Linked DNA regions of Psychroserpens ponticola. The protein of the gene in region 1 binds, or shares a complex with, the protein of each later gene. Links are inferred from orthologs where the notes say so. Each region holds a gene or a part of one and is shown on either strand. Other genes may lie near its edges.

The links. The genes of interacting proteins can lie anywhere in the genome.
Region 2: the proteins of carB (region 1) and carA are in contact, whole or in part, in a solved structure (PDB 1KEE), measured with the Escherichia coli proteins. The link is inferred for Psychroserpens ponticola from one-to-one orthologs.

Annotation. Positions count from the first base shown.
Region 1 is NZ_CP116221.1:2,503,109-2,509,769, forward strand. The notes cover bases 1,400-4,814. They hold carB (carbamoyl-phosphate synthase large subunit), read right to left. Parts: upstream 4,453-4,814; coding sequence 1,600-4,452; downstream 1,400-1,599. Other genes in these bases: MUN68_RS11165 (T9SS type A sorting domain-containing protein), read right to left, coding at 1,400-1,527; rpmH (50S ribosomal protein L34), read right to left, coding at 4,552-4,713. In the rest of the region: MUN68_RS11160 (T9SS type A sorting domain-containing protein), read left to right, coding at 1-568; more of MUN68_RS11165, read right to left, coding at 664-1,399; MUN68_RS11180 (DUF2892 domain-containing protein), read left to right, coding at 4,884-5,462; cls (cardiolipin synthase), read right to left, coding at 5,470-6,661. UniProt on the Escherichia coli protein: Large subunit of the glutamine-dependent carbamoyl phosphate synthetase (CPSase).
Region 2 is NZ_CP116221.1:572,638-577,146, forward strand. Bases 1-2,886 are described here. They hold carA (glutamine-hydrolyzing carbamoyl-phosphate synthase small subunit), read left to right. Parts: upstream 1-834; coding sequence 835-1,938; downstream 1,939-2,886. Other genes in these bases: MUN68_RS02500 (DNA-directed RNA polymerase subunit alpha), read left to right, coding at 1-37; rplQ (50S ribosomal protein L17), read left to right, coding at 103-573; eno (phosphopyruvate hydratase), read left to right, coding at 2,094-2,886. Outside these bases: more of eno, read left to right, coding at 2,887-3,386; MUN68_RS02520 (T9SS type A sorting domain-containing protein), read left to right, coding at 3,440-4,249; MUN68_RS02525 (DUF481 domain-containing protein), read right to left, coding at 4,254-4,509. UniProt on the Escherichia coli protein: Small subunit of the glutamine-dependent carbamoyl phosphate synthetase (CPSase).

The DNA.
Region 1 (6,661 bases):
TCAAGTTGGAGGTTTAGCAGTTGTAAGTGGAAGTACAAATTTAGCCATAGGCGCTGATGTTGTTTTAACTTTAGATTCTGCTTTAAACACTACGTCTTCTGATGTTGGTTTCTATAATTCTTCAAGCTTTGGTTCTGCTGCAGCGATGGAAGATTTCATGCAATATGGTGGAGGCGGAATTGGTCGTGAAAATGTTGCTGTTAATAAAGGTATTTGGACCGCTGGAACTTTTGTGAGCGAAGCTCCACCTTATCAATATACTGGAAGTGGAGCTCAAAATGGTTTTCAGTTTTGGGACACAGTATTAGGCCTAAATGATTTTAACAGGACGTTAGACTTCAATCTTTATCCTAATCCTGTAAGTTCAGTATTAAATATTGAATTACATAATAATGAGGTTAATCTAACCTTTCAAGTATTTGATATATTGGGAAAACAAGTTATAAAAGGAAGTTCTAAAACAAATAATACTCTAAAAATTGATATTACGAGTTTAGAACATGGATTATATATCATCAAAATAGTTTCGGGAGATAAAACTGAAACAAAACGCTTTATCAAAAACTGATTTTAACATATAGAATAATACGAATCCGTTCAACTATTAAAACAAAAAAACCATCAGTAATTACTGATGGTTTTTGTATATTATATTAAATAATTCTATTGTCTTACAAAACGCTTTGTTTGTGTAGAATTATCTGTAGAAATTCTTACTAGATACACACCACTATTCCATTTTGAAACATCAATTGATGCCGTTAAAGCATCTATTTGAGTTGTAAAAACACGTTTACCTAAAACATCATAAACAGCAATTGTTGCATTATTTGAGTGTTGAGGTAAAAACACATTTAATTTTGATGTAGCTGGATTCGGTGAAATTGAAAACTCATTAGAAGTTTCAATATCACGTGTACTTAAAGTTGTAGAAGCTGTAATATTATCTAAGTGTAAAGTCGCTGCAATCGTATGAGGAGAAGACCATGTTGGAGAATCGCTACTTAAAATTCTCATAGCACTTACATTAGTTAAGGCCGTTTCTATAGTAGATCCACCAGAAATTAAAGTAAAATCAGATGCTGAAATTGGAATAACAATTTCAGACCAACCACTTCCTGCAGTTACTGTTACAGCATTAGTTGTACAAATTCTAGTTCCATTTCCTTGAAAAGCTACTCTTAAATTTAAATTATTAGTGAGTACTCTAACATTCATTTTAATACCGACGATATTTTCAGAAGTAAAGTTAGAAGACCATTGAGAAGAAGGTCCTGCATTAAAAATAACCATTTTACTAACTGGTCCACCTCCACCAAGTGAAGTATACGTTAGGTAATTATCATCAATACCATTTGGTCCATCAGTTGCAACATTGGTTGGCATATCTTCAGGTGCTGCTGCACCACCAATTTCCCAGTTTTGACTTGTTCCATCCTCAAAATTATCAACTTGATTTGCAACAACTTGGGCAAAAGTTACGGAAGACATTAACAATAAAGAAAATATAAGTAGTTTTGTTTTCATAGCTTAGCTTTATTGCGAGCTAAATTAGTAATTTTTAGATAACTAAGATAACCGTTCATCGAAAATGTTAGATTATTTACTCAAATACATCTTACGTCTTGAGTATAAATTATAAAATTCGTCGTCTTTTAAGCTATCTATAAACAAGATGCTTTCTCCTGTACTCTTCATTTCTGGACCTAATTGTTTATTTACATTAGGAAATTTATTGAATGAAAACACAGGTTGTTTAATCGCATAACCTTCTAATTGAGGATTGAAATTAAAATCGGTTACTTTTTTCTCACCAAGCATCACTTTGGTTGCATAGTTTACATAAGGTTCACCATAGGCTTTTGCTATAAATGGCACAGTTCTCGATGCTCTAGGATTTGCTTCAATAATATATACCATATCGTCTTTAATCGCAAACTGAATATTGATTAATCCAACAGTATTCAAAGCTAATGCAATTTTTTTAGTATGATCTTTAATTTGTTGCATTACAAATTCACCTAAGTTAAATGGTGGTAAGGTTGCATTACTATCGCCAGAATGAATTCCGCAAGGCTCAATATGTTCCATTATACCAATAATGTATACATTTTCTCCATCACAAATCGCATCGGCTTCAGCTTCAATAGCTCCATCGAGGTAATGATCTAAAAGCAATTGATTTCCTGGCATTCTTCGTAATAAATCGACAACATGCTCTTCAAGTTCTTGTTTGTTAATCACAATCTTCATTCCTTGACCTCCTAGAACATAAGATGGTCTTACTAAAATTGGAAAATCTAAAACATCTGCAATTGCTGAAGCTTCATCTGCTGTTGTAGCAATATCAAATTGTGGATAAGGAATATTATTTTCTTTTAAAAGGTTAGAAAACAAACCTCTGTCTTCAGCTAAATCTAAAGATTGATAGGTTGTACCTAATATTTTTATTCCGTAACGGTCTAGTTTTTCAGCTAATTTTAAAGCAGTTTGACCACCTAGTTGCACGATAACACCTTCAGGTTTTTCATGACGAATAATATCATAGATATGTTCCCAGAACACAGGTTCGAAATAGAGTTTATCAGAAATATCAAAATCTGTTGAAACTGTTTCTGGATTACAGTTAATCATAATGGTTTCATAACCACATTCTGAAGCAGCTAAAACACCATGAACACAGCAGTAATCAAACTCAATCCCTTGTCCGATTCTATTTGGACCAGAACCTAAAACAATGATTTTTTTCTTATCTGAAACAATACTTTCATTTGCTGAAAACTTTTTTCCATCAGCTGTTTCAACTTCATTTTCAAACGTAGAATAGTAATATGGCGTTTCCGCTTTAAATTCCGCAGCACAGGTATCAACTAATTTATAAACACGATTAATATTGAATTCATCACGTTTGTTATAAACCTGACTCTCCAAACATTTCAACATGTGAGCAATTTGTCGGTCACCATAACCTTTTTGTTTTGCCTCTAAAAGCAATTCCCGATCAATAGTATCTATTGTAAATTTCGAAATTTCTTTCTCAAGTTCATGCAATTCTTCATATTGCTTTAAGTACCACATATCAATCTTGGTGATTTCGTGGATTCTACTTAAAGGAATTCCCATTTGAATGGCGTCATAAATAGCAAACACGCGATCCCAACTTGCATAGGTTAATTTATCAATAATCTGTTGATAATCTTTATAACCTTTTCCATCTGCACCTAATCCGTTGCGTTTAATTTCAAGAGATTGTGTTGCTTTATGAAGTGCTTCTTGGAACGAACGACCAATAGCCATAACCTCACCAACAGCTTTCATTTGAAGGCCTAATCGTCTGTCTGAACCTTCGAATTTATCGAAATTCCAACGTGGAATTTTAACAACTACATAATCTAATGTTGGTTCAAATAAAGCTGAAGTTGATCCTGTAATTTGGTTACTTAATTCATCTAAAGTATAACCTATAGCTAATTTCGCTGCTACTTTTGCAATTGGATATCCTGTAGCTTTACTAGCTAAAGCTGACGAACGAGACACACGAGGATTGATTTCAATAGCAATAATTTCTTCCTTTTCATCAGGACTTACAGCAAATTGAACATTACATCCACCTGAAAAATCACCTATACTTCGCATCATATGGATTGCCATATCACGCATTTTTTGAAAGGTTTTATCAGAAAGTGTCATTGCTGGAGCCACAGTAATCGAATCTCCAGTATGAATTCCCATTGGATCCATATTTTCAATCGTGCAAATAATAACAACGTTATCATTTTTATCTCTCAATAACTCTAATTCATATTCTTTCCAACCAATAAGAGCTTTATCGATCATGACTTCATGAATTGGAGACACTTCCAAACCACGCGTTAATAATTCATCAAACTCTTCTTCTTTATAAACAAATGATGCTCCTGCTCCACCTAATGTATAACTGGCTCTAATTACCAATGGAAACCCAAACTCTTGTGCAATCTCCTTTCCTTTTAAATAAGAATTTGCTGTTGCTTGAGGTGCCATGCCAACACCTATTTTAAGCATTAATTCTCTAAACTGTTCTCGATCTTCAGTAATATTAATGGCATCAATATCGACACCAATAAGATCTATATTAAAATCTTTCCAAATTCCTTTTTCATCTGCTTCTATACAAAGATTCAAAGCGGTTTGTCCTCCCATTGTAGGTAAAACTGCATCTATTTGTGGATGCTCTTTTAAAATCTTAATTATTGATTTTGTAGTTAATGGCAACAAGTACACATGATCTGCCATTGTAGGATCTGTCATAATTGTTGCTGGATTAGAATTGATAAGTATTGTTTCAATTCCATCTTCACGAAGTGATCGTAAAGCTTGTGTTCCAGAATAATCAAATTCACAAGCTTGGCCAATAACTATAGGACCTGAGCCAATGATGAGGATAGATTTTAATTTTTCGTTCTTTGGCATTTAAGTAATTTTTATGGTTGCAAAAATAGGTAACATATGGGTACAAAAAAAGGTGTTACACCTAAGTAACACCTTTAAAATATTAACAATTGTTAATCATTATTTCTTATGTCTAGTTTCAGATGATACAGACAATTTCTTTCTTCCTTTAGCTCTTCTACGTGCTAAAACTTTTCTTCCATTTACAGAAGCCATTCTCTCTCTAAAACCGTGTTTATTTCTTCTCTTTCTTTTTGACGGTTGAAACGTTCTTTTTGGCATTGTCTTGTATTTTTATAAACTAATATTCTTTTATCTCTAACTTTGTTGTCTTAAGCTGTTCTTAAAACTGCGTGCAAATATACAAAGAGTTTTTATTTTGCCAAGCCTAAAATTAAAAATATTTACAATTGTTTTTATTAACTTTGCAGCCTAAATTTTAAATTCTAAAAATGTTCAACAAAAACATAAAATTAGTAATCGCTTTTTTAATAGTTGCCTACGCTATATATCAGTTTATTGAAGGCTTTATAGGTAATGGTATTATGTATTTTTTATTATCACTTATTTTTATTTTTCTCTACTTTAAAAATGAATTCATACTACTTGCTTTTTTAAAATTGAGAAAACAAGATTTTCCAGGTGCTACAAAATGGTTGAATAAAATTAAAAATCCTTCAAGTGCATTAGTAAAGAAGCAAGAAGGTTATTTTTATTATTTACATGGTGTAATGGTAGCTCAATCTGATATGAATGCAGCTGAAAAACATTTCAAAAAAGCTATTGGTCTTGGCTTATCTATGGATCATGATCTTGCTATGGCAAAATTAAATTTAGCTGGAATTGCATTTAGTAAACGTCGTCCTCAAGAAGCTAAGAAATTATTAGTTGAAGCTGAAAAACTAGACAAAAGAGACATGCTTGCTGATCAGATTAAAATGTTTAAACAGCAAATGAAAAAGACGTCTATACCCAAACAACAGTATGGGCAACCTACATCTTCACGCCAAAATAGACGAAGTAGACGTTAAATTATCTTTACAGTAAAGGCGACCATAGCCTAGCATAAGATTCTTTAAGCTTAGATAGTTTTGAACGATTTTTCCAAGTATCAAAATTAATACATTCGCTATTTTTTAAATCGTCTAAAAAATGAGATTTTAATAATTCGCTTTGATGCTTATTATAAATTAAGGCATTGATTTCGAAGTTAATATTAAAACTTCTGTTATCAAGATTACACGTACCAATAGTTGAAAACACATCGTCTACCACTAATGTTTTTGCATGAATAAAACCTTTGTTATAGCGGTGTACTTTAACACCTGCTTCTAAGAGTTTTTCTAAATTAGAATTAGTTGCATGCTTGGCTATCCAAGAATCTGAATCTTTTGGAATGAGTAATTTCACATCAACACCTATCTTTGAAGCAATCTGCAACGCAGTTATTATTTGGTCATTAGGAATGAAATATGGTGTTGTTAAATAAATATAGTCTTCAGCATTATTTATAGCTGTTAATATGGCTTCCATTATGTTAGCCCAATCTGTATCAGGACCACTAGCTGCAATTTGTATTGCTACATTGCCATCAAAATTAATTTTAGGAAAATAACTTTTTTTAATTTCTATAGCATGTTCTGTAACAAAATCCCAAGTCGTTAAAAAATGAAATTGCAGTACTTTTACAGCTTCACCATAAATTCTTAAATGCGTATCTCTCCAGTAGATTGTATTACTTCCATTATTTACATAGTTATCAGATACATTAACACCTCCAACATACCCTATTTCACCATCAATAATTGCTATTTTTCTATGATTTCGATAGTTAGACTTTCCTGTTAAGCTAGAGAATAAGACAGGCATAAATGGAACATACTCTACTCCACTTTCATGAAGTTTTTGCTTCATTTTAGAAGACAATTTACTGCCAACATCGTCATAAGACAGCTTCACTTCAATACCTTGTTTTGATTTTTCGCAAACAATATCTAATAATTCTGTACCAATAAGATCATCTTTAATGATGTAATATTCAAGATGTATGTGATTTTTTGCTTGTCTTAAATCTTCGAGTAGTCGTTTAAATTTAACCTCACCATTTTTTAAAATTTCTACGTCATTATTTAAAGTTAGCGGTGATTTTTCACTAGCTCTAAGCAATTTTATAAGTTTAATTTTATCATCTAAACCAATCGTAACATCTTCAAATTTTTTCTCTTCAAAA
Region 2 (4,509 bases), 1.9 Mb from region 1 along the record:
AATGGATTTAGCAAAATACAAATTAGATAAAGATTAAATTATAATAATCATATTTTGCTCCTCAGAAATTGAGTTTGGAAGCAAGATGATAAATAGAAAGTCATGAGACACGGAAAGAAATTTAACCATTTAGGAAGACAAACTGCTCATAGAAAAGCAATGTTAGCTAACATGGCATGTTCGTTAATCGAACACAAACGTATCAACACAACTGTAGCTAAAGCAAAAGCTTTAAAACAATTTGTTGAACCAATGATTACAAAGTCTAAATCAGATACAACTCACAACAGACGTATTGTTATGGCTAAGCTAAGACAAAAAGATGTAGTTGCTGAATTGTTCAGAGATGTAGCGCCTAAAATTGGCGATCGTCCAGGTGGTTATACTAGAATCATTAAATTAGGAAACAGACTTGGTGATAACGCTGATATGGCAATGATTGAGTTAGTAGATTACAACGAAATCTACAACGCTGGTAAGAAAGAGAAGAAAACGACTCGAAGAAGTAGAAGAGGAGGTTCAAAAACTGAAACTACTCCAGTTCCACCAGTAGCAACTAACGAAGAAGAATAAATGTTAATAAGCATTTAATATATAAAGGATAATCTGTTTTAGATTATCCTTTTTTTTATAGATTTTTGTGAAACTATTTTTGGCGTTACTTTTTACTCATACCTACAAGGTTTTTAAAACCTTGCAGGATCGCAAAAAGTCAGGCTTTCACTACTCGCTCTCTGCGAGGAGCTCAAACAGGCCGTTCAATCCTTAACGTAGGAGAAACATAATAGGAAAATTAGACAAAACAACAAACAACGTTTACGACACACAACAACAATGGCATACTTAAAACGTAAAAAAGCACTAATCTTACTTGCAGACGGAACAATTTTTCACGGAAAATCAATCGGCAAAGAAGGTACTGCCTTTGGTGAAGTTTGTTTCAATACTGGAACTACAGGCTATCAAGAAATTTTTACAGATCCTTCCTATTATGGTCAGCTAATGGTAACCACCAATGCACATATTGGTAACTACGGAACCAAAGCTGATGAAGTAGAATCTGATTCTATCAAAATCGCAGGATTGATTTGTAAAAACTTTAGCTTCAACTATTCACGTCCTTCAGGAGATAAGTCTTTAGAAGAATTTCTAAATGACAATAATTTGTTAACAATTTCAGATGTAGATACGCGTGCTCTAGTAAGTCATATTAGAGATCATGGCGCAATGAATGCAGTAATTTCTACAGATGTTGAAAATATTGAAGATTTGAAAAAGCAATTAGCCGAAGTGCCAAGTATGGAAGGCCTAGAATTAGCGTCGCAAGTTTCAACTAAAGAACCTTATTATTTTGGAGATGAAAATGCAACGCATAAAATTGCTGCACTAGATATCGGAATTAAAAAGAACATCCTTCGTAACCTTGCTAAGCGAGATGCGTATATTAAAGTGTTTCCTTATAATTCAAAGTTTGAAGATTTAGAAGCGTTTAAACCAGATGGTTATTTCTTATCTAATGGGCCTGGAGATCCAGAACCTTTAGTAGAAGCTCAAACAGTAGCTAAAGAAATTATTAAACGAGATTTACCGTTATTTGGAATTTGCTTAGGACATCAAGTAATAGCTTTGGCTAACGGAATTTCAACCTATAAAATGCACAATGGTCATAGAGGAATCAATCATCCTGTGAAGAATTTAGTAACGACAAAAGGTGAAATTACTTCTCAAAATCATGGTTTCGCAATCAATAGAGAAGAAACTGAGGCAAATCCAAATATTGAAATCACTCATGTACATTTAAATGATCATACTGTGGCAGGAATTAAATTGAAACATAAAAATTGCTTTTCAGTACAATATCACCCAGAAGCAAGTCCTGGACCAAACGATTCGACCTATTTGTTTGATGAGTTTATTCAGAATATTAAAAATAATTAATATTAAAAAGGCAACGAAACTATAAATTTGTTGCTTTTTTTATTTTACGAAAACATTATAGTTGAGATATAATGTAATTCTGAAGAGTCAAATCAGTTTTAGGTCAACTATTTCGTAAATTTGTAATACATTCTAAACATAAAAATCAAAAGAAAATGAGCATTATAATTAATATTCATGCAAGACAAATTTTAGATTCAAGAGGAAATCCAACCGTTGAAGTTGATGTAATTACTGAAAATGGAGTTATGGGAAGAGCAGCTGTGCCTTCTGGAGCTTCTACTGGAGAACATGAAGCAGTTGAGCTTCGAGATGGTGGAGATGCATATATGGGAAAAGGTGTTACTAAAGCTGTACATAATGTAAATTCAATCATCTCTCAAGAATTATTAGGAGAGTCAGTATTTGATCAAAATAGAATCGATCAGTTAATGATTGATTTAGACGGAACAGCTAACAAGTCAAAATTGGGAGCTAACGCTATTTTAGGTGTGTCTTTGGCTGCTGCAAAAGCTGCTGCTAGCGAATTAGGAATGCCATTATATAGATATGTTGGAGGCGTTTCCGCAAATACATTGCCAGTACCAATGATGAATATCATTAATGGTGGTTCTCATAGTGATGCACCAATTGCATTTCAAGAATTCATGGTAATGCCTGTAAAAGCGAAAAATTTCACACACGCTATGCAAATGGGAACTGAAATTTTCCATAACCTTAAAAAAGTATTACACGATAGAGGTTTAAGTACAGCTGTTGGTGATGAAGGTGGTTTTGCACCAAACCTAGAAGGAGGAACTGAAGATGCTTTAGAAACGATTGCTAAAGCGGTTGCAAATGCTGGTTACAAATTAGGTGATGATGTGATGATTGCTTTAGATTGTGCTGCTGCAGAGTTCTATAAAGATGGTAAATATGATTACACACTTTTTGAAGGTGATTCTGGAGTTGTAAGAACTAGCAAAGAACAAGCCGATTATTTAGCTGAACTTTCTGAAAAGTATCCTATTCTATCTATTGAAGATGGTATGGATGAAAACGATTGGGATGGTTGGAAATATTTAACTGAAAAAATTGGAGATAAAGTACAATTAGTAGGTGATGATTTATTCGTTACTAATGTAGAGCGTTTATCACGTGGCATTGAAAATGGCATCGCAAATTCTATTTTAATTAAAGTGAATCAAATTGGAACGTTGACTGAAACAATTTCAGCAGTAAACATGGCACATAATGCTGGTTATACATCAGTAATGTCACATCGTTCTGGTGAAACGGAAGATAATACCATTGCAGATTTAGCAGTTGCTTTAAATACTGGACAAATTAAAACAGGTTCTGCTTCTCGTAGTGATCGTATGGCAAAATACAATCAGTTATTACGTATTGAAGAAGAACTACAAGACGTGGCTTACTTTCCTAAAATGAATGCGTTTAAAGTGAAGTAAGAATTTTTCAAATAGAGATTATAAAACCTATCCGTTGATTCGTGTAGGTTTTTTTGTTTTTAGACGCAACCTTTTGTATATTAATACATCTTATTGAAAAACCAGCTGTTAATATTGATGATCAATTAGACTTTTTGGCAACCATAAATCCTATTGGTAGTGATGAAACACCAGATGATAATGAGTTTAGCTTCGAACAAGAAGTTATTGGTTCTTATGATCCTAACGATATTACTTGTTTAGAAGGTGATATTGTTTCGCCAGATAAAATAGGAGACTACCTGCATTACACTATCAATTTTGAAAATACAGGTACAGCTGCTGCAACCTTTGTAGTTGTTAAAGATGATATTGATGAGACTAAGTTTGATATGAATACGTTGCGAGTTATGCACGCTTCTCATGAAATGATGACAAGAATAACTGATAATCGTATTGAGTTTGTTTTTGATAATATTAACCTAGAACCTGAAGGAAGAGGAAATGTCGTATTTAAAATTAAAACTTTGAATTCGTTATCTATTGGTGATTCAGTTTCAAATAAAGCAGATATTTATTTCGATTATAACTATCCTATTGAAACCAACATTGCAACCACAACTTTTGATGCCTTATCAGTTGATGAATTTGGACTAAAGAATTCTGTTTCTGTGTATCCAAATCCAACAAATGGACAACTTTTTATCAATTCAACTTATAAAATTGATGATATAATTCTATATGATATTCAGGGACGAAAGGTTGAAGGTTTTAATGTCTCTGAAACAAATATGCTCAATATATCAAGCGTTTCTAAAGGAGTCTACTTCCTAGAAATTACTTCGGTTAAAGGAAAGTCCACTAAAAAAATAATTAAAGACTGATAGTTTAGAACGTGTATAGCAAGCCATTAGTCAATTCATATTGAGTCTTCGGAATCGAAGAACTCACAGGAAATGCATCAAAGAAATAATTAAATGTAGTTTTAAAAGCTAAGTCATCAAAGATTTTAAGTAGTACAGAGGTATTACTTGATAATCTATGATCTTTTAAAGCATCAATTTTAGGCTGAAAGTAGCTCGTGCTAATGATGCTTAATGTTTCCGTAGGATATAAACTAAACGATAGATAGATACTTCCTCTA